Regions from separate parts of the Actinomadura citrea genome, predicted to be linked through region 3. Evidence: riboswitches for the same ligand, from Rfam matches in the RefSeq annotation. Region 3 holds a riboswitch; each other region holds the start of a gene.
What was found. Region 3 has a riboswitch for cyclic di-AMP ahead of BJ999_RS04750 (C40 family peptidase). Riboswitches for the same ligand answer to the same signal wherever they lie in the genome.
Positions count from the first base shown of each region.

Region 1: it holds a riboswitch for cyclic di-AMP, as region 3 does, so the genes downstream of both, BJ999_RS25290 (CHAP domain-containing protein) here and BJ999_RS04750 (C40 family peptidase) in region 3, are expected to answer to the same signal.
Region 2: it holds a riboswitch for cyclic di-AMP, as region 3 does, so the genes downstream of both, BJ999_RS17750 (CHAP domain-containing protein) here and BJ999_RS04750 (C40 family peptidase) in region 3, are expected to answer to the same signal.
Region 4: it holds a riboswitch for cyclic di-AMP, as region 3 does, so the genes downstream of both, BJ999_RS14145 (CHAP domain-containing protein) here and BJ999_RS04750 (C40 family peptidase) in region 3, are expected to answer to the same signal.

Region 1 is NZ_JACCBT010000001.1:5,424,065-5,431,390, reverse strand. Features, by position in the region: gene BJ999_RS25310 (alpha/beta fold hydrolase) at 1-689, opposite strand, end outside; gene BJ999_RS25305 (hypothetical protein) at 1,039-1,260, shown strand; gene BJ999_RS25300 (hypothetical protein) at 1,235-1,495, opposite strand; gene BJ999_RS25295 (hypothetical protein) at 1,555-1,809, shown strand; cyclic di-AMP (ydaO/yuaA leader) riboswitch at 2,584-2,733, shown strand; gene BJ999_RS25290 (CHAP domain-containing protein) at 2,748-3,437, shown strand; gene BJ999_RS42345 (septal ring lytic transglycosylase RlpA family protein) at 3,622-4,368, shown strand; gene BJ999_RS25280 (hypothetical protein) at 4,455-4,817, opposite strand; gene BJ999_RS25275 (MFS transporter) at 4,868-6,148, shown strand; gene BJ999_RS25270 (phosphatidate cytidylyltransferase) at 6,192-6,995, opposite strand; gene BJ999_RS25265 (aminotransferase class I/II-fold pyridoxal phosphate-dependent enzyme) at 6,992-7,326, opposite strand, start outside.
Region 2 is NZ_JACCBT010000001.1:3,766,524-3,773,849, forward strand. Features, by position in the region: gene BJ999_RS17745 (PP2C family protein-serine/threonine phosphatase) at 1-1,728, shown strand, start outside; cyclic di-AMP (ydaO/yuaA leader) riboswitch at 2,195-2,350, shown strand; gene BJ999_RS17750 (CHAP domain-containing protein) at 2,362-3,129, shown strand; gene BJ999_RS17755 (bifunctional glycosyltransferase/CDP-glycerol:glycerophosphate glycerophosphotransferase) at 3,334-6,225, shown strand; gene BJ999_RS17760 (glycosyltransferase family 4 protein) at 6,209-7,326, shown strand, end outside.
Region 3 is NZ_JACCBT010000001.1:960,073-967,398, reverse strand. Features, by position in the region: gene BJ999_RS04760 (DUF305 domain-containing protein) at 1-565, opposite strand, end outside; gene BJ999_RS04755 (DUF6153 family protein) at 642-1,127, opposite strand; gene BJ999_RS04750 (C40 family peptidase) at 1,239-2,282, opposite strand; cyclic di-AMP (ydaO/yuaA leader) riboswitch at 2,286-2,431, opposite strand; gene BJ999_RS04745 (M56 family metallopeptidase) at 2,537-3,475, opposite strand; gene BJ999_RS04740 (BlaI/MecI/CopY family transcriptional regulator) at 3,480-3,857, opposite strand; gene BJ999_RS04735 (MMPL family transporter) at 3,862-6,054, opposite strand; gene BJ999_RS04730 (sensor histidine kinase) at 6,220-7,326, shown strand, end outside.
Region 4 is NZ_JACCBT010000001.1:2,994,494-3,001,819, forward strand. Features, by position in the region: gene BJ999_RS14130 (L,D-transpeptidase) at 173-1,411, shown strand; gene BJ999_RS14135 (M48 family metallopeptidase) at 1,419-2,939, opposite strand; gene BJ999_RS14140 (gluzincin family metallopeptidase) at 2,936-4,204, opposite strand; gene BJ999_RS14145 (CHAP domain-containing protein) at 4,244-5,080, opposite strand; cyclic di-AMP (ydaO/yuaA leader) riboswitch at 5,090-5,245, opposite strand; cyclic di-AMP (ydaO/yuaA leader) riboswitch at 5,381-5,579, opposite strand; gene BJ999_RS42940 (C40 family peptidase) at 6,075-7,037, opposite strand; gene BJ999_RS14155 (NYN domain-containing protein) at 7,299-7,326, opposite strand, start outside.

The sequences.
Region 1 (7,326 bases), 4.5 Mb from region 3:
TTGACCGGGACGATCTGGTCGTCCTCGCCGTGCAGCACCAGAGTCGGCACATCGAATTTGGCGAGGTCGTCGTGGAAGTCGGTCTCGGAAAAGGCCTTGATGCTCTCGTAGGCGTTGAGGAGACCCGATTGCATGCTCCACAGCCAGAACTGATCCAGCACTCCCTGGGAGATGCCGGCACCGGGCCGGTTGGCGCCATAGAACTGGATGGCCAGATCCTGGTAGAACTGCGAACGGTCGTTGAAGAGGGCCTCGCGCATGTCGTCGAAGACCTCGATCGGGAGGCCTTCGGGGTTGGCTTCGGTCTTCACCATGATCGGGGGCACCGCCGCGATCAGGACCGCCTTGGCCACCCGGCTCGTGCCGTGCCGGCCGATGTAGCGCGCGACCTCCCCGCCGCCGGTGGAGTGGCCCACCAGCGTGGCATCCCTGAGGTCGAGCGCCTCGATCACCGCGGCGAGATCGTCGGCGTAGCCGTCCATGTCATTGCTCGTGGAGGTCTGGCTGGATCGGCCGTGACCGCGCCGATCGTGCGCGACCACCCGATAGCCGTGCTGGACGAGGAACAGCATCTGGCCGTCCCATGCGTCGGAGCTCAACGGCCAGCCGTGCGAGAACGTCACGGCCGGGCCCTCGCCCCAATCCTTGTAATAGATCTCCGTACCGTCATGGGTAGTGATCGTGCTCATGGCACCGGCTCCCTGTTGAAGGCGAGGCCGATACGGAACACCGTCGACCCCACCGGTCTCGTCGAGTCCGTAGAACACTCGGTCCTGTCCATGGCCCGCGACTTGCCACGCTGGGCATGGATCCTCCCTCCCCTCGAAGGATGAGCACTTAACTTCAGAGTGTGGAAAGCCTGGCAGTAAGACGGTGAATTTCGCTTTACGTGCACCCTCCCCTTGACCGGCGTGTCCTGCGTCCACCGGATCATCACCGACCTCGCCGTCGACGTGACCCCGGCCGGGCTCGTCCTCGCCGAGTGCGCCCCCGGCGTGACGCCCGAGACCGTCCCCCGTCGCCGTCGCCGTCGCCGCCGTGGTCGCCGGACCGGAAGCCATCGGCCGCCACCGCCTCGTCCGTCCCGTCCACTCCTCGGGCTCCCTCGGAACGTCCTCGCACGGCGCCCTGGTGGACACCGATGTCGCGCGCGCCATGCTGGCTCAGGACCTGACCGGCCTGCGCGACCACGGCTCGCACCCGCTCCACTCGCGTGCCCAGGGGCGCGCCTGGTTCAGGTTGGTGGCCGCCGAGACGTGACAGGCCCCACACCCCGGCTCGCTCGATGGAGGCCGCGTGGGTGCCGTGGATGGAGCACGACGTCCCAGAACTCCTCGAACCTGAGGTAGAAGACGTCTTCGACCTCGCGCCGGATGTTGTGCACGAGGCGTTCGACCTCTCGGAGCAGGGCTTGCTCGTACGCGAAGGAGCGGCTGATCATGCCGTATCCGTGGTATTTCCGGTATCCGGCAAAGGTGCGCACGCGGTCGGTCATCCGCTCGGCGTCCTCGGCCTTCCGGGCCCGAAACGTGACCTGAGCAGTCTGGAGAACAGATGTCCCACGACGAAGACCCACTCTGCGCCGTCTTCATGCCGGCTCTGGTGGTGATCCTGCATGCGGCTGAGCAGGAGAAGGGCGAGCCGCTGACGGAAGCGGAGGTGCTCGCCATCCGCGACGATGCGGTATGCATGACCGTCCCGCTCAGCGTCGCAGACGACCTTGAGCGATCTCGCGGGTACTCCGACATTCCGCCCGCAGACTGCTGGCATGCGTGGCTCTCCGTTCGGGAGCAGATCGCGGCCGAGTAGGTCGGGAGGAGAACAGGACGGGTCAGCAGGCGGGTGATATCGAGCGTCTTGCGGGTGCGGAGTTTGAAGGGCGGGCGGAACGGAGCGGATTACGGCGGTCCGGTGAGGCTGGTGCCGGTGTGGGCGGCTTGGCCGGCACGTTCGCCGCGGCCATGGCGATCGCCGGAGGGATGCCGTGGCCAGGGCCAGGGAGTTGACGACGCTCCCCGCGATCAGACGATCCGCCTGAGCCGGTGGTCGGAGTACGGAGTCGCTGCGGACGCCGGGCGGGGCGCCCACGACGAGGTGAATGACGGCCGTGAGCGCCGACCTCGCCGCTCACGGTGGTGGCCTGGCGTGCACGGTGCTCGGTCCAGAACCCCGCGTTGCTCCTCCGACCCTGGCGTTGTTCACCGGCTCGCCTCCGGCATCGTCGTAGGCGGCGGGGGATCCGCCTCCACGCTCGGGCCCGGTCGGCTCAGTCCGATAGCTCAAGGATGACGAGCTGAGCGGTACGCAAATTTCAGGCACCGTTGAGCGGTCCGGTTGAGGGTGTCGCACCGAAAATCTTGGTCCAGCTTGACTGGACCGCAGCCCTTGCGTTGAGGGGGTTTTGTGAAGTCTTTGCAGGTCGGTCAGGTCGTTGGGGCGTGCTTGACGAAATATGGGGCGGCTTGAACCTGTTGTGGCTCTGTGACCGACGGGGAAGCCCGTCCGGAGCGCCCGAACAGATCATGAAGGGCGCATCAAGTCCCTGATCATCAGGACGGCCGATCAAGGCACGTCCGCCGCCGAGTCCGCAGAGCGCCGATCACGGCCGAGCGGAGCCGGGGACCCACCGAAACACCGGGGTGAATCCGCACCCCCGCCGTGCGCGGGGTCGCGGTAGGGCCACTTCCACGCCCGAACCCGACAGCTAACCCGGTAGGCGGACTGGAAGAACTCAGGAGAACCTTTTCATGACCGCTCGTACCTTCGACCTGACCAAGCGCATGGGCACCCGCGTGGCCGCCGGAGCCGTCCTCTCAATGGCAGGTGTGTTCGGCTTCGCCTCCCTGGCCCCGTCCGCCCAGGCGGACACCAAGCCCGCGAACACCGCGCACGTTGCCGAGGTGTCCAAGGCCGACGCCAACGGCGCCAAGACCGGCGGCCAGAGCGCCAAGGCCGGCGCCTCCGCGCAGGACGTCATCAAGCTCGCCCGCACGCAGGTCGGCACCCACGAGGACGCCTCGGGCAACAGCAAGTTCAACAACTGGTACATCGGCTCGTCGCTGGGCGAGCTGAACGCCCACCGCATCGGTGCCGAGAGCGCCTCCGTCTACAAGGGCCAGTCCTGGTGCGACATGTTCGTGTCCTGGCTGGGCCAGCACACCGGCACCAAGGGAATGGGCGCCGACGCCTACACCGTCAGCCACGCCCAGTGGTTCAAGAAGACCGGCCGCTTCGGCCAGACGCCGAAGCCCGGCGCCGTGGTCTTCTTCGCCTGGAACGGCGGCGGCATCAAGGGTGTCGAACACGTCGGCATCGTCGTGAAGGACAACCACGACGGCACCATCAACACCATCGAGGGCAACACCGGTGACGCGGTGAAGAAGAAGGTCCGCGACACCTCCACCGTCGCCGGCTACGGCTACCCCGAGTACCGGTGAGCCGGGGCCGCTGAGCGGCCCCTTGCCCGCACCGTCAAGCGGTGCTCCCCCTCTCCACCCGCGCGATCACACCCACGTCGCGAGCACGCCCACGTGCCGTGCGCCGGATCCGTCATGCCCGAACGGCGAGTCCATCACGCCGAAGGCATGGCCCGGCGCCCGGCCCACCGAGCAAAGGATGAACATGCAGCAGCGAACCGCCCTTATCGGTACCGCCCTCGCGGGCATCCTGGTCGCGGGCGTGGCGGTCGAGGCTGCCCATGGGGCCCCGGCGGACAAGCCGATGGCGCACACGGTCACCGGGCAGCAGGTCACCGGGCACAAGGTCACCGGGCAGTTGGTGACCGGGCAGCAGGTGTCCGGGCACAAGGTCACCGACCAGCTGGTGTCCGGGCACAAGGTCACCGACCAGGTGGTGACCGGGCAGCAGGCCGCCGGGCACAAGGTCACCGGCCATAAGGTCACCGGCCAGCAGGTGGCCGGGCAGCACGACGCGAAGGCCACCCGCCACACCACCGGCAAGGCCGCTTCGAAGAGCCACGCCGTCCTGTCGGGCAGCACCACCGCGTCCTACTTCTGGGACGACGGCTCGGGCGTGAACGGCGACACCGGCGCCCCGGCGGGCGGCAAGCCGATGCAGAAGGGCCTGTTCGCCAGCCCGAGCTGGCCCATGCACACCAAGGTCAAGGTCACCTACAAGGGGCGCAGCGTCACCGGCTTCGTCGGGGACCGCGGGCCGGGCGAGCCGTCGCACCGCGGCGTCATGCTCGACCTCGACACCTACACCTTCCGCCACCTGGTGGACGGCAAGAAGCCGAACAGCAAGTACGACACGGGCACCTCGGCGGGCCACCTGAAGGGCGTCAAGTACGAGGTCCTGTCCTGGGGCCACGGCATGGGCAAGAAGGGCGCCCCGAAGCCCCTCGGCTGACCAAGCCCGTCCAGGTGATCCCCTCCTGGCCACCCCGACCCCCCACCACAGGCCCCGCTCCCGTCCTCGGACGAGAGCGGGGTCCGTCACGTCCGGGGCAGAAATGCAGGCAGCGACGTCGTTGTCAGCGGACTGTCGCGGTGCCGTCGTCTGTGATCGTCCAGCTCCAGTAGCGGCCCCAGAAAGGGACCGGTGATCGATCGGGCCCCCTCATAGACGGTGTCCGCCAGGAGGCCGACCACGCCGAAGACCATGACGAACCGCCATGGCGACAAGGCCGCAGCCTGGGCTCCCTTGCCGTCGACCGAGCACGCGTCGATTTCAACATCAAGGGTGACTTCTCCGGCGGGCTGGTGCTGATTACCGTCTCTGGCGAACGTTAAAGACGGCCCCGCCGAGGCCCACCACGTCGGGTCGGGGTGCAGGGCGCTCGGCTCGACACGGCTCAACGCTGACTGGGCTGGAGGACATGACGGAAGCCTCATCGCGGGCTCGTCGGTTGTTCCTGGGCGGGCAGTCGGTGTCTTTGCTCGGTGACGGCTGCGCGGTGCTCGCTGTGCCGCTGCTGGTCCTGCAGTTGACCCGTGACCCGTTGGCGGCGGGTCTGGCGGCCGCCCCGCGCGGGATCGGCTATCTGCTGGTCGGACTGCCCGCGGGGCCGGTCGTGGACCGGCTGAATCCGTGGAGGGTGCTGGTCGCCATGGATGTGCTCCGCGCCGGGGTCTTCGTGGTCCTTCCCGGGCTTGTGTGGCTGGGGGCTGCCCCGTTGGGGGGCGTGCTGGCCCTGGCGTTCGTGGGCGGGGCGGCCACGGTGTTCTTCGACGCCGCGTTGACCGTCGCCGTGAAGGACCTGTTCCCGGCCGAGGGGTTGCTGAGGGCCAACTCGGTGTTGGAGAGCGCCGGGCGGACGTCGCAGATGGTCGGCCCGGCCATCGTCGCTCTGCTCGCCACCTGGATCGGTGTCGAAACCGCGTTACTGATCAACGCGGCGACCTTCGCGGTTTCGCTGGCCACCCTGGTGCCGCTGCTGATCGAGGTGAGGGCGGGGCGGACGCGGGGCGGTGGCGCCCGGGATGCGCGGTCGGCCGGTCTTCTGGCACCCGGCAGAGCCGACCGGGCCCGGACGACACCGAGGTCGGCCCGCCTGATGCTCCGCAGGCTCGGTGAGGATCTTTGGGAGGGCCTGCGGTTCATCGTCGGCTTTCGCCCGCTGCTGGCCCTCACCATCGTTCAGACCTTGGTCAACCTCTGCCTGGCGGTGGACACCCTGATCGTCTACTTCGCCCGCGTGCAGCTGGGCCTTCCGACGCCGCTGGTCGCCGCCGTGATCACGGCGGGCGGGGCCGGCGGGATCGCCGGGGCGGTCACGGCTCCGTTCATCGCGGCGCGGCTGGGTGCGCTGCCCTCGATCAGCCTGGGCATCCTGCTGGCGGCCGGCTCGCTGCTGGTCATGGGAGCCAGCACTGGATGGGCGCCCCTGCTGGCCGCCAACGCCGTGCAGGTGTGGGCGGTGTCGATCGCCAGCGTGATCAACCGCAGCACCCGGCAGCGCTGGATTCCCCGCGAGCTTCTCGGACGGGTCACGACGGCGGCACGGGCGCTGTTCGTCGCGGCGACCCCTGTCGGTGCCACCGTCGCCGGCGCGGTGACCAAGGCGTCCGGCCACGACCCACGCCCGGCCTTCCTGGCCGCCGGCCTGCTGATCGGCGTCATCATCGGCTGCGGCTGGTTCGGCGTGCTCCGGCGATACGACACCCCGGCCGCAGCACCCGACTCCTGAGGCACTGGTCCGCACCAAGGCCTGCGGGCAGACCTGGCGGTCATCAGCCGAGTGCCACGGCGAGCACTAGGGCCATGAGGAAAGAATCGAGCCTGTCGAGCAGGCCGCCGGCGCCCGCCAGCCAGGAGGCGGAGTCCTTGGCCTCGACTCCTCTCTTGACCATCGACTCCAGCAGGTCCCCCAGTGGGGCGCCGACCGCCACCGCGACGGCCCAGGCCGGCGTGAAGGCACCGAGCACGGCCAGTGTGCCCAGTCCCGTGACGGTCCCGGTCAGCAGGCCGCTCCAGTGCTTGGACGGCGACAGCCGGGAAAGGGGCGGCCCGCCGAGGGACCGGCCGCCGAACGAGGCGGTGATGTCGGCGATCGACACCGCGGCGAACAACGCCAGGATCTCCGGGCCGAGCAGGACCACGCCGGCCAGCGGCGCGAACCAGATCACTCCGAGCACACCGAAACACAGCCTGGAGAGTCCGCCGGCCGCGTCACCGGCCAGGACCGGTACCAGGGCGACGGCTGCGAGGGTGAGTGCGAGAAGCCGGGGGAGATGGCCGGGCGCCAGCCAGGCCGTCACGGGCGCCACGGGCACGGCGGCGGCGAGCACCACGCGGTCCAGCCGGGGCAGGCCGGTCAAGGCGGCGTACTCGACGGCGCACGCCACCCCCGCCGAAGCGGCGAGGGCGGCCGCACCGCCAGGGCCCATGTCCAGGGCGACGACCACGACGGGCACGCCCACCGCCCAGGCGCACCACCGCAGTACGTACTCACGCCGCTTGGACAGCCCGGCCGCGATGCCGCCGACGAACAGCGTGCCGGCAAGGTAGGGGACCAGATCCGCGACCTCGGTCACGCCGTGCCGAGCGGGACGCGCAGGGCTTCGGCGACGGCGCCCGCCACGCGGGTGTTGGCCGCGGCGTCGCGCACCGCGATTCGCACCGTCCTGCCCTCGAACGCCGGGGACATCGGCGACAGGTCCCGCAGGAACACGCCCCGCCGCCGGCACCGGTCGACAAGCCGGGACGCGGTGGGCCCGCCCCTGGGCAGCGTGAGCAGGACGAAGTTCGCCACCGACTCGCTGACGCGCAGGTTCTCATCGGCCTCCATGAGCGCGGCGGCCAGTTCGGCGCGCAGCGCCGCCGTCTGGGCCCATCGGGCGGTGTAGTACGCCGGATCGCGCAGCG
Region 2 (7,326 bases), 2.8 Mb from region 3:
CGCGACCTGGACATCGAGATGGCCGAGGCGGCATCGCTGCTGGTCAAGGACGGGGGCGGCGGGCCGGTGGGGGCCGTGCTGGCGGGGCGCCGGGCGCCGCGCGCCGAGGAGGTCCCCACGGAGCGCCAGGCCGTCCTGTCGGAGGCCGAGGACGTGCTGCGCCGGGTGACGGCCGAGGACACCGCGGGGGACGTGGAGATCCTCGCGCGGGTGCCCGACGATCCGGCGGCGACGGCGGTGCTGGAGGGCGCGCTCGACTCCGCGGCCCATCTGGTCCCGGTGCGGGGGCCGGACGGCAACGTGGCCGACTTCCTCTTCGCTGAGCTCAACGGCGTCGCCAAGGACATGTTCGGGCGGGGCCGGGAGGAGCTGACCGGACTGCGGTTGCTGCGGACGGACCCGGGGGCGGTGCTCAGCGGGCTGTTCGACGACTATGTCGGGGTCCTGGAGTCCGGGACGCGGTTGGAACGTCCCTCGATCCAGTACTCGACCGCTCAGCGCGGCCTGTCCCGCTCGTCGCGGATGAGCGTGCGGTGCGTGCGGGTGCCGACGGGCGTCTGCGTGACCTGGCGGTACCACCTGACCGAGGACCGCGTCGCGCGGCGGCTGGAGCGGGTCGAGCGGCTCGCCCTGATCGGGTTCGGGGAGTGGGACCTGGCGACCGGGGAGGCGGACTGGACGCCGCAGATGCTGGCCAACTACGGCCTCTCTCCCGACGAGGTGCCGCCGATGCCGCACGACCTGCCGAAGGTCGTGGCCGACGACGACCTTCCGCTGGTCGAGGAGGCCGTCCAGACGATGTTCTCGCGCCGCGAACCGGTGGAGGCGGAGCACCGCGTGACCGGCCCTGACGGGGCGCCCCGCCATCTGTGGGTGTTCGCCGAGCCCGTGCTCGGCGAGTCCGGGCTGCCCGTCTCGATCAACATCGTCTCGCAGGACATCACCCGGCGGCGCGGGGTGGAGCACGCGCTGGCCGAGACCCGGCGGCAGATGCTGCGCCAGCAGGCGCGGACGGCGCAGGAGCGGCGCGTGGCGGTGACGCTGCGGCGGGCCATCCTGCCGGACGAGGACGAGGTCGAGCAGCTCCCGGGCATGCGCACCTCGATCCGCAGCATGGCGGCGGAGAGCACGGCCCGTATCGGCGGCGACTGGTTCGCGACCCGTGCGCTGCAGGACGGGCGGGCGATGTTCGCCATCGGGGACGCCGCCGGGCACGGGCTGCCGGCGGCGGCGGCGATGGCGCGGACCCGGAACGGCCTGCTGGGCCTCGCCTGCACGGGGGAGCGGGCGGGACGGCTGGTCGGCTGGCTGAACGAGCTGATCGGCGCCATGGACCCGCCCGCGACGGGCACCGCCATCGTCGCCCACTACGACCCGTCCCGGCACCTCCTGGAGTGGACGTGCGCGGGCCATCCGCCGCCGATCCTGGTGCGGGACGGGCGGGCGACCCCGCTGGAGGTGGTCCGCGACCCGATGCTCGGCGCCATGGCCGGCTGGGAGTACACGACGATCACCACCGGGCTGAAGCCGGGCGACATGCTCTTCCTCTACACCGACGGCCTGGTGGAGCGCAGGGACGCGGATCTGGACGAGCGGATCGCCCGCCTGACCCACATCCTGCAGGACTCCTCCACGCGTCCCGACCGGGTGCTGGACGAGGTTCTCGCGCGGATGGAGCACGACCGGGCGGCGGACGACACCACGCTCTTCGCCATCCACGTGGAGTGATCGTCCGAGCCTCGCGGTGACGAACCGCACGCCTGACCAGCGGAGATCGCCGAATGTGACGTGCGCCTCACCCGGAGGGGCGGGCGGGTGGTGGAGACCGGGGGCGGGAGTGCCGGCCGCCCCCCATTCGATCTTCTTTACCTTTTCCCGAAGGCCCGGTAAGTACGGCGGGCAAGGGGCTGAGGGGCGTCTCGACAAAGATCGGGAAGAGGCGGCGCCGTCCCGGTGTTGGGAGTCTCTTGGAAGGGCCTTGAGCAGGCAAGACTTTGCTTTATGCCTGGTTTGCTTTTCTTGAGAAGGTTGGTACCTTCGATCCCGAATCACGCAACGCGTCCCATGCGTTGCCACCGGCCGCACCATGCGCGGCCGAGGATCGCGGAGCGGAATCCGCACGCGATGCGCGCCAGTGACGCGCGCCCCCTCATCAAGATCTGTCAGTGAGAAATCCGTAAACCTGCACCGCTCGCGCGGTGCGAGGCCGAGTCCGTCCGGTCAGTGCGACCGGAACGGAGCCGGGGACCCACGTTTCTGGGGTGAATCGGCGCGCCCGAGAGTCGCGCCGTAGGGCTGCTTCCATGCCCGAATCCGTCAGCTAACCCGGTAGGCGCCATGGAAGACAAGGAGATTCCCTGCATGTCCGGTCTTTTCGATCGACTTTCGCTCAACCGCCTCAGCCCCGAGGACAAGGCCGTCGGCGTCGCCGTAGGCGCGGTCCTGGCGGGCGCGGTCGGGCTCTCTGTGGTCAACCCCCTCGCCGGCGGCCGCGCGGTCGCCGACACCTCCACCCAGACGGCGGTGGTCGCCGAGCAGGGCACCACCGCGCACAAGTCCTCCAAGGCCAAGACGGTGAAGGCCGAGAACGCCGCGGCCGAGGCCCGGCGCGAGGGCTTCAAGGTCCCCCCGCACGCCGTCAAGCCCGCTGAAGTGATCAAGCTCGCGCAGAAGCAGGTCGGCATCCACGAGGGCAAGGGTGGTGAGACCAAGTACCACAAGTGGTACGTCTCGACTCCCCAGGCAAAGGCCACCGCCAAGCGCGACGGCGGCTTCTCGGTCAAGGAGTACAACGGCGCCCAGTGGTGCAACATGTTCGTCTCCTGGCTCGGCGCCCAGACCGGCGTCAAGAACATGGGCTGGGACGCCTACACCGTCCAGCACGCCAGCTGGTTCAAGCAGACCGATCGCTGGGGCCACACCGCCAAGCCCGGCGCCGTGGTGTTCTACGACTGGCAGGACGGCTCGAAGGCCGGCATCGGCGACATCGACCACGTCGGCATCGTCGTCAAGGACAACGGCAACGGCACCATCTCCACCATCGAGGGCAACACCGACAACGCGGTGCAGAAGAAGGTCCGCGACAAGTCGCAGGTCGTCGGCTACGGCTACCCCGACTACGCCCGCTGACGCGACGCCCTACGAGACGGCGCACGTGTGACGAAGGCGCCCGGCCTCCCGCCGGGCGCCTTCTGGCGTTCCGGGTGTTGTGCCCAATGCCTCCGCTGACGGTGGGTAATGCTAAGCGTTGACAGCCTTTGATCCCCCTTGGAGCTCAGTGCGGAGTTCCTGGATAGGTATCCAGCACGCCGGAGTCTGCGGAGGGGGATGCCCATGGCGGTGCGCCCGGATGTCAGCGTGGTGGTGATCGCCTACAACGACGCCCGGAGGCTTCCGCGGGCGGTGGCCTCGGCGCTGGCGCAGTCCCTGGGCGGCGTCGAGACGTTGATCGTCGACGACGCGAGCACCGACGGCACGGGCGAGGCCGCCGACCGGCTCGCCGCAGCCCATCCGGGGCGGGTCCGGGCCGTCCACCTGCCGGTCAACTCCGGCGGCTGCGGCCGCCCCCGCAACACCGGGATCGAGGCGTCCACCGGCCGGTACGTGATGTTCCTCGACAGCGACGATCTGCTGGACCGGCACGCCTGCCTCAACCTCCTCGCCGCCGCCGAGGACACCGGCGCCGACATGGTCTCGGGGCTCTGCGACCGGATCTTCCTCGACCTGCCCGAGGGCGCCAAGGGGCGGATCCGCCCCTGGTACCCGTGGCTCTACCGGCACAGCGTCGTCTACGACTCGCTGAGCGAGAACCCCGATCTCCTCTACGACACCCTCTCGACCAACAAGGCGTACCGGCGCGGCTTCCTGGAGGAGCACGGGCTGCGGTTCGTCGAGCGGCTGCACTACGAGGACCTGCTGTTCACCGCCGAGGCCTACCTGGAGGCGGGACGGACCGCCCTGATCCCGCACCGCGTCTACAACTGGCTGGTCAGGGAGCGGACGCCGGCGCCGTCGATCTCCAACCGGCGCGCCGAGCCGGCCAACTTCGCCGACCGGCTGGAGATCCACCGCCGCATCGACATGCTCTTCGCGCTGCGCGGCGCCTACGACCTGCAGCGGGCCAAGGACGTCAAGTTCGTCAACCACGACCTGGTGCTCTACCTGCGCGAGCTGCGCGACCGCGACCCCGACCACCAGGCGCGCTTCCTCGACCTGGCCGCCGCCTACCTGGCCGAGCTGGACCCGCGGGTCTTCGAGCAGGCCAACCCGCTGCCCGCGATCGCGGCGCACCTGATCCGCGAGGGCGACCACACGGGGGCTCTCGCCGCCGCCGAGTACGACCCCGTGAAACGTCCCGAGCTGCGCGCCCGCCTCGTGGAGCGGGACGGGCGCGTCTACTGGGGGGCCGGGCGCCCGCGCGGCACGCTCGGCCGCCGCGTCCTGGACGTCACGGCCTTCGGCTTCCACGTGCGGCCCCTCCGGGAGCTGCGCCCGGCGAACACCGTCACACGGCTGGAGACGCGCGGCGGCCGCGTGCTCATGGCCGGCTACGTGCTGAACCCGCTGGAGCGGATCCCGCGGGGAGCCGAGCTGTCCGGGACGCTGGAGTTCCGCGACCGGCGCCGCCGCTCGAGGACCGGACGGGTCCGCGCGTCCGTCCGGCACGAGGGCGACCGGCTCACCTGGCGGGCCGAGTTCGACCCCGTCCAGAAGATCCGCCCTTTCGGGTTCGTCGACCCCGTCTGGGACGTCCGGCTGCGCATCCGGGTGGACGGCGAGGAGGTGGTCACCCGGCTCGGTGAGGGCCGCGGTTCGCCGTCGCTCGGCGGCGTCGCGCTGCCCGTCCGGCCGCGGCTGACACGGTTCGCGGGGGACCGGCTCCGCTCGTACGTCACCGAGGGAGGGCACCTGGCGTTCGCCCTGGAGACGGGGAGCCCGTGGGCGCAGCTCACCCGCGCCGTCGCGCGGCGCGCCGCCCTGTCCCGGCCGGCACGGCTGGCCCGGCAGCGGGCCCGGGAGGTGAGCAGGTCGGTGCGCCGGACGCTGACCGGCCGGAACACCAAGATCGTCGTGTTCAACCGGGTGCTGAGCCGGCTGCCCGTCCGGACCGGCCTGGCGGTCTTCGAGAGCCAGCTCGGCCGCCACTACTCCGACAACCCGAAGTACATCTACCGGGAGCTGCGCAGGTCCGGCCGTCCGGTGACGGCGGTGTGGTCGTACGCGTCGTCCCCCAAGGGGTTCCCGGACGACGCCCGTCTCGTCAAGCGCGGATCATGGGCGTACTACCTGGCGCTCGCGCGGGCCCAGTTCTGGATCGACAACCAGGGCTTCCCGGACCGGCTGCGCAAGCGTCCCGAGACCACCTACATCCAGACCTGGCACGGGTCGGCGTTCAAGCTGATGGGGCTGGACCAGCCGCGGTTGAAGTCGGGCCCGGCCGGCGACCAGGCGCGGCTGCGGCGGATGGTGGAGCGCTTCGACTGCTTCCTGGTGCGCTCCGGGCACGACACCGAGACGCTCTGCAGCGGCCTCGGCGTCAGCTCCGAGCTGCTGCCGGTGGGGTATCCCCGCAACGACGCCCTGGTCAACGGGGTGGACGGGGATCCGGAGCTGGCCGCCGAGGTCGCGGCCCTGCGCCACTCGCTCGGCCTGGACGACGGGCGCCGCGCCGTCCTGTTCGCGCCCACGTACGCCACCGGGCCGAAGGGACGTCCCGTCCGGCTCCTGGACGCGCCAGTGGATCCGGCGGTCTTCGCGCAGGAGCTGGGGGAGGAGTACGTCCTGCTCGTCCGGCCCCACTACCTGTGCCGGGCGAACGTGCCGCCGGGCGCCCGCGCGGTCATGCGGGACGTCGGCGCGGTGCCCGACGTGACGCCGCTCCTGCTACTGGCGGACGCGCTCGTCACCGACCACTCCTCGATCATGTTCGACTTCGCCCTGCTGGACCGGCCGATCGTGCTGCACCTCCCGGACGGCAGGGACCTCGCCACCGGCTACTTCGACCTGGAGCGGCACGCCCCCGGGCCGATCACGCGTACGGAGGACGAGCTCGTCGCCGCGCTCGCCGGCCTGGACGCGGCCGAGGCCGAGCACGCCGGGCGGCGGCGCGCGTTCGCCATGCGCTTCGGCGAGCACGACCGCGGCACCGCCGCGCGGACGGTGGCGGACCGCTACTTCCCGGCCGCGCCGAGCAGGAGGGGGAGACGCCATGGCCGCGCCGCGTGACGTCTTCATCGTGTGCAACAACGCCGACGACATGGGCGGCCTCCAGCGGTGGGCGCACCACATGGCGCGGCTGCTGGCCGGGCGCGGCGACCGCGTCACCCTCGTCGGCATCACGCGGGGGGCGGAGCCCTACCACCACGGCCGCGACGGGTCCTACGCCGTCGAGGTGCTGCACGGCGAGTGGCGGGCGCCCGTCCTCGCCTGGCGTCCGCGGAAGGCGTTGCGGCGGCTCGATCCGGCGGCGCGGGCCCGCGACCTGTGGCGGACGGCCGCCCAGCGGCGCGGCGCGGCACGCCTGTCGGAGCTGTTCGCCGCCGCGAGGCCGGGGGCGGTCGTCATCGTGGCGCAGGTGTGGGCGATGGAGTGGGTGCGGCTCGCCGACACCTCCGGGCTGCGCGTCGTGGGCATGAGCCACGAGTCCTACCAGGCGACCCGCGGGTCGTCGCGGTACCGGCGGGTCAAGGAGCACTACGCCCTGGCCGACCGGATGCTGGTGCTCACCGCCGAGGACGCCGACGCCTGGGCCAGGGACGGCATGACCAACGTCGCCCACATCCCGAACGCGCTGCACATCACGCCCGGCGTGCATCCCACGCTCGACCTGCCCGTCGTCGCCTGCGTCGGCCGCCTGGCCTACGAGAAGGGCGTGGACCTGCTGCTGGAGGCGTGGGAGCGCGTCGCCGGACGGCATCCGGGGTGGCGGCTGCACGTCTACGGCAACGGCCCGGACGAGCCGGAACTGCGGGCGCGGGCGGACGCCGCCGGGCTGTCCGGCTCCGTCGAGTTCCGGGGCGTGGTGTCCGACGTCGAGGAGGCGCTCGTCGAGGCGTCGGTGTTCGCGCTGCCCTCGCGGGCCGAAGGCTTCCCGATGTCGGTGCTGGAGGCCATGGCCTACGGGCTGCCCACGGTGGCGTTCGACTGCGCGCCGGGCGTCCGGGCCCTGATCGAGGACGGGCGGGACGGCCTGCTGGCCGCCCCGGGCGATGTCACCGCCTTCGCCGCCGCGCTCGGCCGGCTCATCGAGGATCCGGAGCTGCGCCGCTCGCTCGGAACAGGCGCCCGCGCGTCGGTGCTGCGGTTCAGCCCCGACGCCGTCCTCGC
Region 3 (7,326 bases):
TCCCGGCCAACTGCTGGGCGGGCGGGAACTGCCCGGACGACCGTTCGGTCCCGGCCATCGCCACGGCGCCCTCGTGATGCTCGATCATCATCTTCAGGAACGCCTTGTCGAACGCCTCGCCCTTGGCCGCCCCCAGCTCCTTCATGTCCTTCTCGCTCATCATGCCGTCCGTGCCGCCGTGGTGCATGCCGCCCATGCCGGTCGTGCCCGGCGAGGGAACCGGGGCGTCCCAGCTCTTCAGCCACGCGCCGAGCTGCTGGATCTCCGGTGCCTGCGCCTTCTTGATGTCGGCGGCCAGGGCCTTCACCTGCGTCGACGAGGCGCGGGTGGCGGCGAGGCCGGCCATCTCGATCGCCTGCCGGTGATGCGGGATCATCATCTGCGCGAACATGACGTCCTGGCCGTTGTGCGGTCCGGCCTGCCCGCCGCCCGGCGACGCCGAGTGGCCGGGCATGGAGTGAGAGGGCATCGGGTGGCCCGTCGAGCCGCCGTCGTCGCCGTCGCCACAGGCGGCCAGCGCGATCGCCAGGGCCGGGACGGTGAGGAGCGCGAACGCTCGCTTCATGGTGGTGAGCCTTCCGTGTCGAGTGCTGTGATCGGTGGTCGGCGGCGGCGCCCGCTCTCGGGCGCCGCTGGACCTGTCACAGCCTCAGCACGCTCAATCGGTGCAGGGACGGTCTCGGCGGCGGCCGTCCGACCAGCAGGATGCGGATCCGTGTCAGCCTCGACACGGCCACCGGCGGCGTCCTCCGCAGGCACAGCGTGAGAAGAACCGTGACGAGCGCGAGCAGCGTCAGCATGGCCAGGCAGACCTGGCCGCCGGGATGGTCCGAGTGGCGGTCGGAGTGATGGTCGCCGGACCGGTCGTCCTGGGGCGGGCGGTGCCCCGTCACCGCTCCGGTGACGGGGGCCGCGTGCCCGGCGGCCATGGACGGCAGCGGAACGCCGCTCATCTCGACCGGGCTCGACGTGGCTTGGAAGCCGTGCATCGCCAGCAGACCGAGAAGCACGAACAGGCCGGACGCAAGCCGGAGGACGTCGCGGCGCAACGACCGCCTCAGCCGTCCCGCCCGCCGTCCGGTGTTCGCGCCGTCCCGTCCAGGGCGGCCGCCGACGTGCGTTCTCATCCCGGAGCCCAGGGCGGCGAAGGGTGATCGGCCATCGGCGGCCGGGCACCGGGGGCGGGCGGCATCTCGGAGGTCAGGCGGCATCTCGGGGGTCAGGCGACATCTCGGGGGTCAGGCGACACGGACTCCGCCGGCGAACGGGCGGCCGGCGAGGGGGGCGATCTTGACGACGTCGCCGGTCTGCGGTGCGTGGACCATGTTGCCGTTGCCGATGTACATGCCCATGTGGTGCAGGTCGCTGTGGAAGAACACCAGGTCGCCGGGCTTCAGCTGGCTCATGCTCACGTGGGTCCCGGCGTTGTACTGGCTGCCGGTGTAGTGGCCGAGGGTGATGCCGACCTGCGCGTAGGCGTACAGGGTCAGGCCGGAGCAGTCGAAGCCCTTGATGTTGGCGCCCTGCGCGGTGCCGTAGCTCGGGCCGGACGCGGTGCCGCCGCCCCAGGAGTAGGGCACGCCCTGCTGGGCCAGGGCGGCCCGGACGGCCGTCATCGCCTTGGCCGAGGCTCCGCCGGAGCTGAGGTTGGGGATGGAGCCGGGCCGCGCGCCGGCGGTCTTGAACGTGCCGAGCTGCTTCTCGACCTTCTTGAGCTTGACCTGGAGTTCCCGGCGCTTCTTCTTCGCCTCGCCGGTGAGCGCGCGCACCTGGGCGGCGCGCTGCTCGGCGGCCTTGCGGGACCGGTCGGCGCCCTGCATCACCTGGAGCATCTGCGTGATGCGGGTGTCGTTCTGCTTGGCGAAGTAGTTGAGGGTGGCCGACTGGTCCAGGACGGCCTGCGGGTCGGAGGACGAGGCGAAGGTGATGGCCGGGTCCGCCGGGCCGTTCTTGTAGCTGTCCGCGGCGATCTTCGCCATGCGTTCGCGCGCCTCGTCCAGTGCCTGCTTCTGGCGCAGGGCGCTGCCCTTGGCGAGTTTCGCGGCGTGCTCGGCCTGCTTGAGGCGTTCGCGCAGGCCGTTGTACTGCTCGCTGAGCTTCTCGGCCTCGTCGGCGAGCTTCTCCTGTTGCGCGGTCAGTTGCTTGCGCGTCGGCTTGGGCTCGGCGTGGGCGGGCGCGGGCGCGAGGAGCCCGGCGGACAGCGCGAAGGCGGCCGTCCATGCCGTGCCGGTGCGGATCCTGCGGCGGGCTGTCGTTCGGGGGCCGGCAGCTCGTCGCTGCATGCGGTGTCCTCTCCTGTACCGCCTACCGGGTCAGCTGACGGGTTCGGGCCGGAGTCGCCCTACCGTCCTGGTGGGACGGATTCACCCCTGAAGATCGGGTCCCCGGTTCCCCGGACGGAGCCGTCCGCGGGATTCGGCGCGGTCGCCGGCCGTCCCCGGCGGGGACGTCGGACCGTGACCTCCTACGGAGCGTAGGAGGTTTACGGTCGGTTCGCCACCGAAGCGGAGGATTTCCCCAAAAGCCACATACCGCCTCAGCACGTCGCGGCGAGCTCGGCGATCGCCACGGCCCCGGCCAGGAGCGGCGCGGCCACCGCCGCCACCACGAAGAGACCCGCCGCGAGCCGGACGGCGCGCCGCGGCCTCGCCCGAGCGGCGCCCTCCAACCGCAGCACCCGCTCCATCAGCGCACCGGCGGCCGGCGCGCCCGCGGCCCCGAGCGCCCCCGCGACGGCGGGCGCCGCCGAAAGCCGGCACAGCGCGCCGACCAGCGGCTGCGTGCCGTGGGCGCGGACCGCGGCGTCGTCCGCGGCCATCTCCAGCAGCAGCGGCAGCCGCGCCTTCGCGCGCCGGACGGTCGGCAGCCACGGCAGCATGGCGTGGACCAGGTCCACGGCCAGCAGGAGCACGTGGTGGCGCTGGCGCAGGTGCGCCCGCTCATGCGCCAGGACGGCGCCGAGCTCTTCGGCGCTGAGCACCTGCTGGGCCCCGGTGCTGACCACGATCGCGCGGTGCCGGGACGGCAGCGAGTACGCCACGGCCACGGGGTGGTCGAGGACGAGGACGTCCGGATGGCGGCGGTCCTCGCGGGCGACCAGCCGCAGCATCTCCCGGTGCCGCCGGCGGTGGCGCACGGCCCGGCCGAGCCTCGGCAGGCCGCGGGCGAGCACGGCGGCGCAGGCCGCGACGAGGACGGCGGTCGCGACGGCCGCGGCGGCGGTGGCGATCCGGCCGTGGTGGGGCAGGCAGTCGCGCAGCCGGGACAGGAATCCGTGGCCCGGGCCCGGCGGCGCGAGCAGCGCCGCCGCCGCGATCCCCGCCGCGGCGATGCACGTTCCGGCGAGAGCGGCCGCCCAGCAGGCGACGGCCGTCCCGGGGCCGACGGCCGAGCGCCTGAGGAGATCCAGAACGGGCCCCGCCGCGCACCCCAGCACGACCACCGAAACGACCAGGCCGGTCACCAGGACGATCACGCGGTCACGCGTCCTCGCCGGCGGTCCGCCGCCGCAGGGCGTCCAGGAGGTGCCGGGCGTCCTCCGGCGGGACGCTCTCGGCGAACCTCGCCAGGATGGCGCCGTGGTCCGCGGCCTCGCTCAACGCGTCCATCATCAGCTCGACCGCGTACTCCTCCCGCGGCCGCGTCGGGCCGTAGCGGAAGGCCGGGCCGTCCTGCGTGCGCCGGAGGAGGCCCTTCTGCGCCAGGCGTTCGGCCACGGTCTGCACGGTGTTGTAGGCCAGCGCCTTCTCCGCGTCCTCGTTCAGCTCGGCCAGCAGTTCACGGACCCGCAGCGGACGGGGGGCCGCCCAGAGCACGTCCATGATGGAGCGTTCGAGCGATCCTCCGAGTGCGGACACGCGGTCACCTCCGTCCCGCCCACATTGTGCCGGACGTCTCCCGCGAACCGGCCCCCTGGAGCGGGGTTTCTCCAGCATGGGCGGGGCCCCGACGGCCGGGCATCCACCAGTTGGCTCGGCCGCACAGCTCCATCACCGCGGGGACGAGGACCATCCGGACGACGGTGGCGTCGACGAACACGGCGACGGCCATCCCGAGCCCGATCTGCTTGACCGAGACGTCGGGGCCGAGCAGGGACGTCGAGAAGACGGCGATCATGATGGCGGCCGCGGCGGTGATGACCTTGGCGGTGCGCGCCAGGCCGCGGGTGACGGCCGTCCGGGTGTCGCCGGTGCGCTCGTACTCCTCCCGGACCCGCGAGATCAGGAAGACCTCGTAGTCCATGGACAGGCCGAACAGGAGCGGGAACATCATCATCGGTACCCAGGTGGTGATCGGCATGGCGGTGGGGAAACCGAGGGCCGAGCCGAGCCACCCCCACTGGACGACCGCGACCAGCACGCCGTAGGCGGCGCCGATCGACAGCAGGTTCATCACCGCGGCCTGCAGCGCGATCGTGACCGACCGGACCAGCGCGACCAGCAGCGCCAGGGACAGGGCGACGACGACCGCGATCATCAGGGGCAGACGGGAGCCGACCTCCTCGGCGATGTCGATCGCGCCGGCGTTCGGGCCGCCCACCTGGACCCCGCCGCCGCCCGGCGCCCCGGGCAGGACGTCGTCGCGCAGCCGGTGCACCAGATCCGCGGTCGCCTCGTCCTGGGCGCCGCTCTCGGGGAAGGCCATGAACGTGGCCGCCCGCCCGTCCTTACTGATCCGGGGCGGTGTGACGGAGGCGATGCCCTCGGTCCGGCCGACCGCCTCGACGACGGGACGCAGATCGGCGTCCGCGGACCCGACCCGCGCGGCGAAGATCAGGGGCGCGCCGTAGCCGGGCCCGAAGCCCTCGGAGAGAATCGTGTACGAGGTGTGGCTGCTCCGGTCGTGCGGCTGGACGCTCGCGTCGGGCAGGCTCAGCCGCATCGACAGCACGGGGGCGGCCAGCACCAGCAGGCCCGTCCCCGCCAGGACCGCGGCGGCCAGCGGCCTGCGCTGCACCACGGCGGCCCAGCGCTCGGCGGGGGCACGGCGCTCGCGGGAACGCGGGCGGGACGCGCGGCGCGGCAGCCGCAGCGAGTCGATCCGGCGACCGGTGAAGCCCAGGAGCGCCGGCAGCAGCGTCACCGCGGCGACCATCGTGACCAGCACCGTCACCGACGCGGCGATGGCCACGCCGGTCATCAGCCGCTGCCCCATCACGACCAGTCCGAGCAGCGCGATCACCACGGTCGTGCCGGCGAACAGCACGGCGCGTCCGGCGGTGGCGATGGCCTTGGCCGTGGCGCCCTCGGGGTCGTCGCCGTCCTGCCGGGCCTCCCGGTAGCGGGTCACGATGAACAGCGCGTAGTCGATGCCGATGCCGAGGCCGACCAGCGCGGCGACGAGGACCGTGAAGTCCGGCGCGGGGACGAGGTGCCCCACCAGTTTGATCAGGGCGATGCCGCCGAGGATCGCCGTCAGTGCCGTCGCGATCGGCAGGCCCATCGCGACCAGCGACCCGAAGGAGACGAACAGGATCACCGCCGCGGTCAGGAGGCCCACGCCCTCGGCCGGGCCCTGCGGGGGCGTCTCGGCCTTCTCCGCCCGCTCGCCGCCCAGCCCCAGCGTCACGCCGTCGCCGGAGGCGTCCTTGACCGCGGCCACCAGCGGCTCGACGTCGGACCTCTTCGCCTCCTCGTCGGTCAGGGGGATGGTCGTCCGGGCGATGCGGCGATCCCGCGTCACCAGGCTCCCGTCCTGGTACGGCGAGGTCACCGGCCCGGTCACGGGCGAGGCGTCCAGCTCGGCGATGACCTTCTCGATCCGCTGCCGGGCGGCGGGGTCGTCGATCCCCTTCGCCGCCCTGACCGCGAGGGTCAGGGTGTCGCCCCGCCGCTCGGGGAAGTGCGCCTCGATCAGCTTCTGCGCCTTGGCGGATCCGGAGTCTCCGCCGGAGAAGTCGTTGTCGGACGGGGCACCGTAGCCGAAGCCTGCGAACGCCACGGCGAGCACGCCGACGAGCCAGGCCAGGAGGACCAGGCGGCGGCGCCGGTGGCAGAAGCGGGCCAGCGCCGCGAGGGCGCCGTCCGGTCGAGGGGGTACGGAGTGATCGCTCATGGCGGCGATCGTCGCGCCGGCGGGGCGGCCGCCGCGTCTGACGGCGGACGGCGGCGCCTACGCGTTCGGGCGTACGCCGCGCCGGGGTCCGCTACACCTGACGGAGGAGCGGATCGCGCGCCTGAGCGCAGGAGCGTCCGCGCACCGCGACAGTAGGATCCCGGCATGGAACGCCGTACCGGGACGTTCTCCCTGCGCGCGGCGACGCACGACACGCTGCTCGCGCTCCTCGTCACCGTGATGCAGGTCCAGGGAACGGTCGCCCGTGTCGCCGCCGAAGGGGCGACACGGCCGCTCGCCGACCTGGGAGACCTCGGATACGCGCTGCTGGTGGTGAGCGGCCTGGCCGTGGCCGTCCGCCGCCGCCGGCCGGTGCCGGTGTTCGCCGTCACCGCTCTCGCCAGCCTGGCGTACTACGGTCTCGGCTTCCCCGACGGACCCGGCTGGCTCGCGCTCTTCGTCTCCCTGTACACCCTCGTGGCCTACGGCGACGGACGCCGGTCACTGGTGATCGCCGGTGCGGGGATCAGCGTGCTGGCCGCCGTCTGGCTGTACACGGCGGCCGACATCGAGCCGCGGGCCGCCATCGGCTGGGTGTTCTTCCGCGTCGGCGCGTCGGTCATGAGCGCGGCTCTCGGCGAGTCCGTCCGGTCCCGCCGGGTCATCGCGGCCGACGCCGAGAAGCGCGCGGAACTGGCCGAACGGACCCGCGAGGAAGAAGCTCGGGCGCGCGTGGACGCCGAACGCCTCCGGATCGCCCGCGAGGTCCACGACACCGTCGCCCACGCGGTGGCGATCATCAACGTGCAGTCCGGGGTCACCGCGCACGTGCTCGACAAGCGTCCGGAGCAGGCGCGCGAAGCGCTGCGGACCATCGAGCAGACCAGTTCGCGGGCGCTGCGGGAGATGCGGGCCGTCCTCGGCGTCCTGCGCGACGACGGCGACGGCCGCGCACCGCACCCCGGCCTGGACCAGATCGCCGAGCTGACCGCCAAGGCCCGCGAAGCGGGGCTGGACGTCACGCTGGAGGCGTCCCCTCCCGCGGCGCCGCTGCCGAGCGCGGTGGGCAACGCCGCCTACCGGATCCTCCAGGAGTCGGTCACCAACGTGATCCGCCACGTCGGCCCCACCCGGGTGACGGTCGCGCTGACCCCCGGGACCGACGCCCTGGAGATCCGCGTGACCGACGAGGGCCGCCGCACCGCGAACGGCGGCGCGACCGCCCCGGGCGACCCCGGCCACGGGATCCTGGGCATGCGCGAGCGCTGCCGG
Region 4 (7,326 bases), 2.0 Mb from region 3:
AGAACCCCATCGGGGGCCGGTGTCCGCTTTTTTGCGGGTACCGGCCCTTTCACACACTGGGTGCCGTTCCAGCGACCGGGCTGGGCAGCGGCCTGAGCCCAGTGGAGCGACCGGGGGGGTCCACATGCGGGTGAGCGGCTCAAGACCGGGTGGCCGAGGGCGGTGTGCCGCAGTGCTGGTCGGCGGCGGCGTGCTCGTCGGGGCCGGCGTGGTGGCGTGTTCCGGAGGCGGCGCGCCGGACGGCGGGGACGCGGTGAAGCTGGAGGTGTCGCCGGGCGGGGGCGGCGGGAAGCTGCGGCCGGACAGCCCCATCGCCGTCGAGGCACGGCAGGGCACGATCGAGAACGTGACGGTGGCGACGAAGGACGGCGTGGTCGAGGGGGACCTGAACGCCGACAGGACGCAGTGGCGGTCCCGGTGGACGCTGAAGCCGGGCACGGCGTACACGGTCGACGCCACCGCCCTCGGCCAGGACGGCCGGACCCGCACGGTCCGCAGCGGCTTCTCCACGGCCGAGGTGAAGAAGACCAACGACGTCACGATCGAGGCGCCGTTCCACAAGGAGACCGTCGGCGTCGGCATCCCGATCATCGTGCACTTCGCCCGTGCGGTGAAGGACCGGGCGGCCGTCGAGCGGGCCCTGGAGGTCACCGCCGACAAGACCGTCGAGGGCGCCTGGAGCTGGTTCGGCAGTCAGGAAGTGGTCTTCCGGACGAAGAGCTTCTGGCCGGCCCAGACGAAGGTGTCGTTCCAGGCGCACCTGAGCGGTGTGCGCACCGGGCAGGGCGTGTACGGCGGTAAGGACTACGGCGTCGACTTCAAGGTCGGCGACTCGCATGTCGCCACGGCCGGCGAGGACAGCCACAAGATGGTCGTGAAGGTCAACGGCAAGAAGGCCCGCACGATCCCGACGAGCATGGGGCGCGGCGGGGAGCGCAAGTACACCACCACCAACGGGGTCCACCTCGCCATGGGCAAGGAGGACCCGACCGTCATGACGTCGGACTGGGACGGCTGCGGACCCGGCTGCGCCGGGTACTACAGCCTGACCGTCTACAAGTCGGTGCGGATCTCCGACAGCGGCGAGTACGTCCACAGCGCGCCGTGGTCGGTGGGCTCCCAGGGGAGCGAGAACGTCAGCCACGGCTGCATCAACGTCAGCCCGTCCAACGCCAAGTGGTTCTACAACCTCGCCCAGCGAGGCGACCCCATCACGGTGACCGGCAGCGACCGGCAGCTGGAGGCGGAGAACGGCTGGGGGTACTGGCAGGTGAAGTGGCAGAACTGGGTGAAGGGCAGCGCGCTGAAGCGGTCGGTCACGACGGCTGCGCACGTGGACGCGGCGACCCTGTCGGCACAGCGGGGAGCCAAGCCCAAGGCGCCGGAGAAGCAGCGGGCCGAGGGCAACTGAGCGGCGGCTAGCGAAGGGGCGGCGGGGCCTGGACGTGGTGCAGGCGCGCCCAGTCGCGGGCCATGGCGATCCTGTCGGGCCCCGCGGGGTGCGTGAGCCACAGGAGGTACTCCGCGGTGTCGGGGTTCAGGTCGGAGATGTTGCGCACGGACAGCGCGTGCTGCATCGACACGAACGTCGACGGGTCGCGGGTGAGGTCCAGCGCGTGCGCGTCGGCGCGAGCCTCGATGCGGCGGCTCACGAGGTTCTGGACGGGGGCGGCGAGTGTCGTCCCGGCCGTCACGAGCGCGAGGAGGAGCGCTACGGACCTCGGATCGGCCGCCCCGCCGCCGCGGCGCGCGTCCGGTCCCGTCCCGCCGGAGCCGGGCACGCCGGGATCGAGCCCGGCGCGCCGCAGCAGGCGCGGGGACGTCATCAGCAGGTACAGCAGGCACAGGGCCCCGGCCACGCCGAGCGCGCCCACGAGCGTGCCCCACAGCACATCGTCGCGTTTGGCGTGGCCGAGCTCGTGCCCGACGATGGACTCGACCTGGGCGGGCGGCGACTTCAGCAGCGTGTCGTAGAGCACGATGCGGCGCGTGGAGCCGAACCCGGAGACGTAGGCGTTCAGCGACGTCGTCCTGCGGGACGCGTCCGCGACGAGGACGTCCTCGACGGGCACGCCGTCCCGCCGGGCCATCGCCAGCAGGTCGCTGCGCAGCGGCCCGGCGGGCAGCGAGTGGAACCTGTTGAACACCGGCTCCACGGCGAGCGGGTAGACGAACGAGGCGAAGACGACGAGGACGAACCCGCCCACGGCGGCGCCGGTCCACCAGTAGCGCGGGAAGCGGCGGGTGAGGGCGTAGAGCAGCAGCAGGGCGATCGTGTAGATGACCCAGGTGACGGCGAGGGACTTCGCCTGGTCGACGAGCCATGCGGGCCAGCTCTGGGTGGACAGCCCGTACCGGCGCAGCACGGACTCGCTCCAGATGTCGAACGGCAGCCCGGCGACGCGCAGGAGCGTGGTCACGGCGAGGACGGCGAGGATGATGCGCAACGGCCGGCGCCGGAGGCGCTCCGGGGGGTGTGGGGGGTCGTCCCCCCTCGGGAGGGACGGCCGGCGCCGGAGGCGCTTCGGGGGGTGTGGGGGGTCGTCCTCCGTCGAGAGGATCGGCCTGCGTCTGGGCTTGGCGGTGGCCCAGCCGATGAAACGGGCGCCCAGCGGCGTGAAGCCCAGCACCAGGATCAGGGCGAGGCCGACGAGGAGCCCGGTGTAGGCGGGCGGGTTGACGGCCGAGTCGAACGCCCGGGAACGGGCGATCTCGGCGGGGGTGAAGTCCAGCGCGGGGTCGGGTGTCACGCGCCCGCCGGGGACGTGTCCGGGCAGCGGGTTCCACGGCGTGGTCCTGGCGAGGACGGCCGCGACCCCGGCGAAGAGCACGGCGGCGGTGACGGCGGCGGCGATCCGGGGCCGCCGCGCGGGGGCGGCGCCGGGAGCCCCCGCGGCGGCGCCCTCGGCGCGGTCCTCGTCGGTCTCCGCCTCGCTCATGCGAGCTCCTCCTTCACGTAGTCGCGCCAGAGTGCGGTGAAGCGCTCCCGCGTGAGGCCGAGCACGTCGCGCAGGGCCGTGGCCTCCGGGGCGCGCCCCGCGGCCCGGTAGAGCCGAACCAGCGCCGCCTCACCGTACCGGTCGGCGACCATCCGGCAGGCGAGCCAGGCCTCCTGGTAGGCCTGGGAGAGGCGGGGGGAGCCGCCGGCGAAGGCGCCGGCGGCGGGCAGCGCGGACGGCGTGCGCCCGGCGGAGACCTCGCGGCGCAGCTCGCCGGCCGCCGACCGGGTGCTGATCTTGACGTGCCGGTAGCCGACGTAGTCGGCGAAGCCCTCGATCAGCCACAGCGGCGTGCGCCGGTCGCGTGCGCCGCCGGTGGCGACGTGGGTCAGCTCGTGGGCGAGGACGACGTCGCGGCCGAGTTCGTTGAGGCGGCCGAAGGTACCGGGGGAGACGATGACGCGGTCCTCGCCGCGGCCTCCCCCGGCGGCCGGGGCCACGGTGGCGAGCGCGGCGATCTGGCCGAGGCTCTGCCCGGGGCCTGCGAGCGCGGAGGCGAGGGTCGCGTCGGCGGGGACGAGCGCGACGACCCGCTGCGCCCACCCCTTGCCGACCACGGACGTGACGCCCGGGACGGCCGCGTCCAGCCGCCCGGCGATGCCGTCGAGGCCGGCGCCGTCCCCGATGACGAGGCCGGCGCGGCCCCTGACCACCGTCAGGGGGCCGCAGTCCCAGATGTCGGTGTCGTCGGCGAGGCCGCGGGACGTCCCGTCGCCGACGATCGTCCACGTCCCGGCGCGCGGGGCCAGCGTGAGGTAGCGGGTGCGGGCCACGTCGCTCCGGTCGAAGCCGCGCAGCCGGTAGCGCACCTCGACGCGGACGACGGCGGTCCCGCCGTCCACGGCCTCGGTCGTGACGATGCGCTCCCGCCAGCCTTCCAGGGGGAGCTTCCGGAGGTTCCCGTACACGCGGGACTGGGCGTCCTGGAAGGCGGCGGGGGCGTCGCCCACCGTGGCGAGGAACGCCATGCGGTCGCCGTCGCGGACGGCGCGGGCGCGGTTGGTGAGAACGGCGGCGGCCGTGTGCGGGCTGAAGGTCCCGGCGGCCCGGGAGGTGGGGCGCGCGCCGGCGCCCGCCGCCCCGCCGCCGGAGCGCGCGCCCGCCAGGCCGGCGCCGCCGGCGAGGAGGGCGCCGATCCCGCCCGCGCCGAGGGCGAGGACCCTGCGCCGCGTCACGGGGGCGTCCTGCCCGGGGCCTTCCTCCATGGGCGCGATCCTATGCAGGGCGCGGGACGGGGGGCGCCGTCACGACCGGTAGTCCGGGTAGCCGTAGCCGACGACGACGTCTGTGGAACGTTCCCTTACGCGGACGGCGTTGTCGGTGTTGCCCTCGACGGTCTCGATCGTGCCGTCGTCGACCTTCTTGATCACCATGCCGACGTGCTGGATGTCGTCGACGGACTCGCCGCCGTCCCACGCGAAGAAGACGATCGCGCCGGGCCTCGGCTCGGTGCCCCAGCGGCCGTGCTCCTGGAACCAGCGGGCGTGGGCGACCGTCCAGGCGTCGCTGCCGATCTGGTCGGTGAAGCCGATCTGCTCGCCCACCCAGGAGACGAACATGTCGCACCAGTTCGCGTCCCCGTAGCCGTCGAGGGAGCCGCCGTCGCGCGCGAGCGTCTCCTGCGCGCGGGACGTGGCCATGTACCACTCCTGGAACTTGGTCTCGCCGCCGCCGTCCTCCTCGACGCCCACCTGCGAGCGGGCGAGCCCGATGGCCTGCGCGGCGGTGGGCCGCGACTTCGCGGCGGCCTTAGCGGAGGTCGTCGCCTGCGGCCGCGCGGGCCGGTCCTTCTTCTTCGCCGGGGCCTTCGGGCCGGTGGTCTCGGGCTCGTCCTCGGACGAGCGCCGGGACGTGAGCCTGGACGGGTCGCCGTGCGCCGTCAGGCCCGGGGCCAGGTCGGCCGCGGCGGCGGGCCGGGCCGGGGCGGAACCGAACGGCAGGACCGACGCCTGGGCGGTGGCCGCGGCGGTGCCGATCACGGCGGCGCCGACGACCACGCCGCCGGTCGTCCGCCACGTGAGGGACAGGGAGTTCGGCTTGCGGTGCCTGCCGGGGGTCTTCTTGCAGTGCGAGCGTGGCACGGGGGGATCTCCTCGACTTCCATGCCGCCTACCGGGTTAGCTGACGGGTTCGGGCGTGGAAGCCGCCCTACGGCCCGTGAAGGCAGGCCGATTCACCCCAAAAAGGACGCAGTGGGTCCCCGGTTCCACGACGGCCGCGCATGCAGGGCACGGCGGTCCGCGGACTCGGCGGTGACGTGCCCGGGGGCGGGCACGCCGGTTCGGATGGGGAATCTCGGCGGGCGCGGACGCCCGCGGAGTGCAGGGGGTGGGGGCGTGGCCGCGTGGCGGCCACGCCCCAGGTAACGCTGCGGGATTCACTCCTTCTCTTCCAGACGCCTACCGGGTTAGCTGACGGGTTCGGGCGTGGAAGTGGCCCTACGGCGGCTCCCACCGGACTGCGGAGAGAGACGCGCCGATTCACCCCGGGTGCCGGAATGCCCGTTCGGAGACGTTGTCCGAACTCCGGCGGATATGGGTCCCCGGTTCCGCACTGAAGCGGATTCGGCGCTGCCGCTGCGATCCTGGGGGCGAGATGGGGCCCGGCGCGGGACCTGTCTCCCGCGTGCGAACGAGCGGCGCCTGATGTTGTGGGTGGACGGCGGCCCGTCTCCGGGACCGTCCGGGGATCTGCCCCGTGTAGGCCACCGCGGCTGCGCGCTCAGCGCCATGCACGCTGCGAGCGTGCGCACGGTGGACGGGACAGGCCGGTCTGCGTCGAGACCGTGCGGCGCCTTCGGGCGCCGCGGGACGGCACGTGGGGCGTGCCGCCCTGGGGGAGCGGCACGTGGATCGCGCCGCCGTCACGCGGGTGCTGGATGCGCCGCGTGGGGCCGGGGCGCCGGGTGGGCGCCGCGGGGCCGCGGCGTCTGGAGGGCGCCGTGAGTGGTGACAAGGTACCAAAACCCCAAAGGAAGGCAAACCCCCCCAAAACCAACAACGGACCAGGTCAGGCCTGGTCCGTTGTCGATGAGGCTCCGTCACGCCCGCGGGGCGGGGGTGTCGGGGCGGTGCGTCAGGGGCGCCCTGCGCCGTAGTAGTTGCTCAGGTAGTAGCCGGAGGTGATGTCGGCGATCCTGACGACGTCGCCGGTGTGCGGGGCGTGGATCATCTTGCCGCCGCCCACGTAGAGGCCGACGTGGCCGAGGCTGCTGAAGAACACCAGGTCGCCCGGCTGGAGGTTGCTCTTGGCCACCCGCTTGGTCGCGGCGTACTGGGAGTTGGTGGTGCGGGTGATGCCGACGCCCGCGGCGGCCCAGGACTTCATGGTGAGGCCGGAGCAGTCGTAGGAGCCAGGGCCCTCGGCGCCGTAGGAGTAGGGCTTGCCGAGCTGGGCGTAGGCGAAGTCGAGCGCCGCGCGGGCCGGACCGCTGGCCGGCCCGTTGTAGGTGCCGCCGGTGCCGCCGCCGGGGCCGCCCGAGCCCGACGGCGTGTTCGGGCTGAGCCGGCGCACGATCGCCTTCTGCTTCTTCACCTGCTTGTCGAGTTCGAGCTTCTGCTTCTTCAGCTCGTCCTGCTTCGACTTCACCTCGTCGTAGGCGGACTTCGCCTGGGACTGCTCGCGGCGGAGCCGCTGGGCGGTCGCGAGGAACTGGGTGAGCTGGGAGCTGCGCTCCTGCGACAGGTGCGAGAAGACGGCGGCCTGGTCGAGGATCGACTGCGGGTCCTTGCTGCCGACGAAGCCGGTGACGTCGGCCGAGTCACCGTTCTTGTAGGCGGTGGCCGCCATCTGAGCGATCTTGGACCGCTGCTCCTCGAAGCTGGCCTGCTCCTGCTTGCTCGCCTTGGTCGCGGCGTCGAACTTCTTCTTGGCGACCTTGAGCTTCTCGCGGTTCTGGTTGAACTGCTCGACCTTCTGGTCCATCTTCTCGTTGAGCTTGTCGAGCGCCTTCTGGGCCTGCGCCCGGGTCGGCTTGGGCTCGGCGTGCGCCACCACCGGGGAGCAGGTCAGGGAGACCGCCACGGTCAGGCCGGCCACGGCCGCCAGGCGACGGGAGCCGCCTCTGCCCGCAGAGCCTGCCCTGCGGCCAGGCCGCTGCGCCGGTGCCCCGATGTGATCATTGGCCACGGTCGGTTTCGCCCCTCTCGTCCACGACGTCAGCCGCCGACATTAGCGAGGGGCAACAGCTGTCACAACCGATTCATCACTCTTTGATTGACATCTGTGTATATTGTCCACTTTCAGTGACGACATGATCACTTACGGCGAGGCTTGCCTTATCGGAGCCTTATCGGCACCTTAGGAGCGGCCCAGCCTGCGCAGCAGC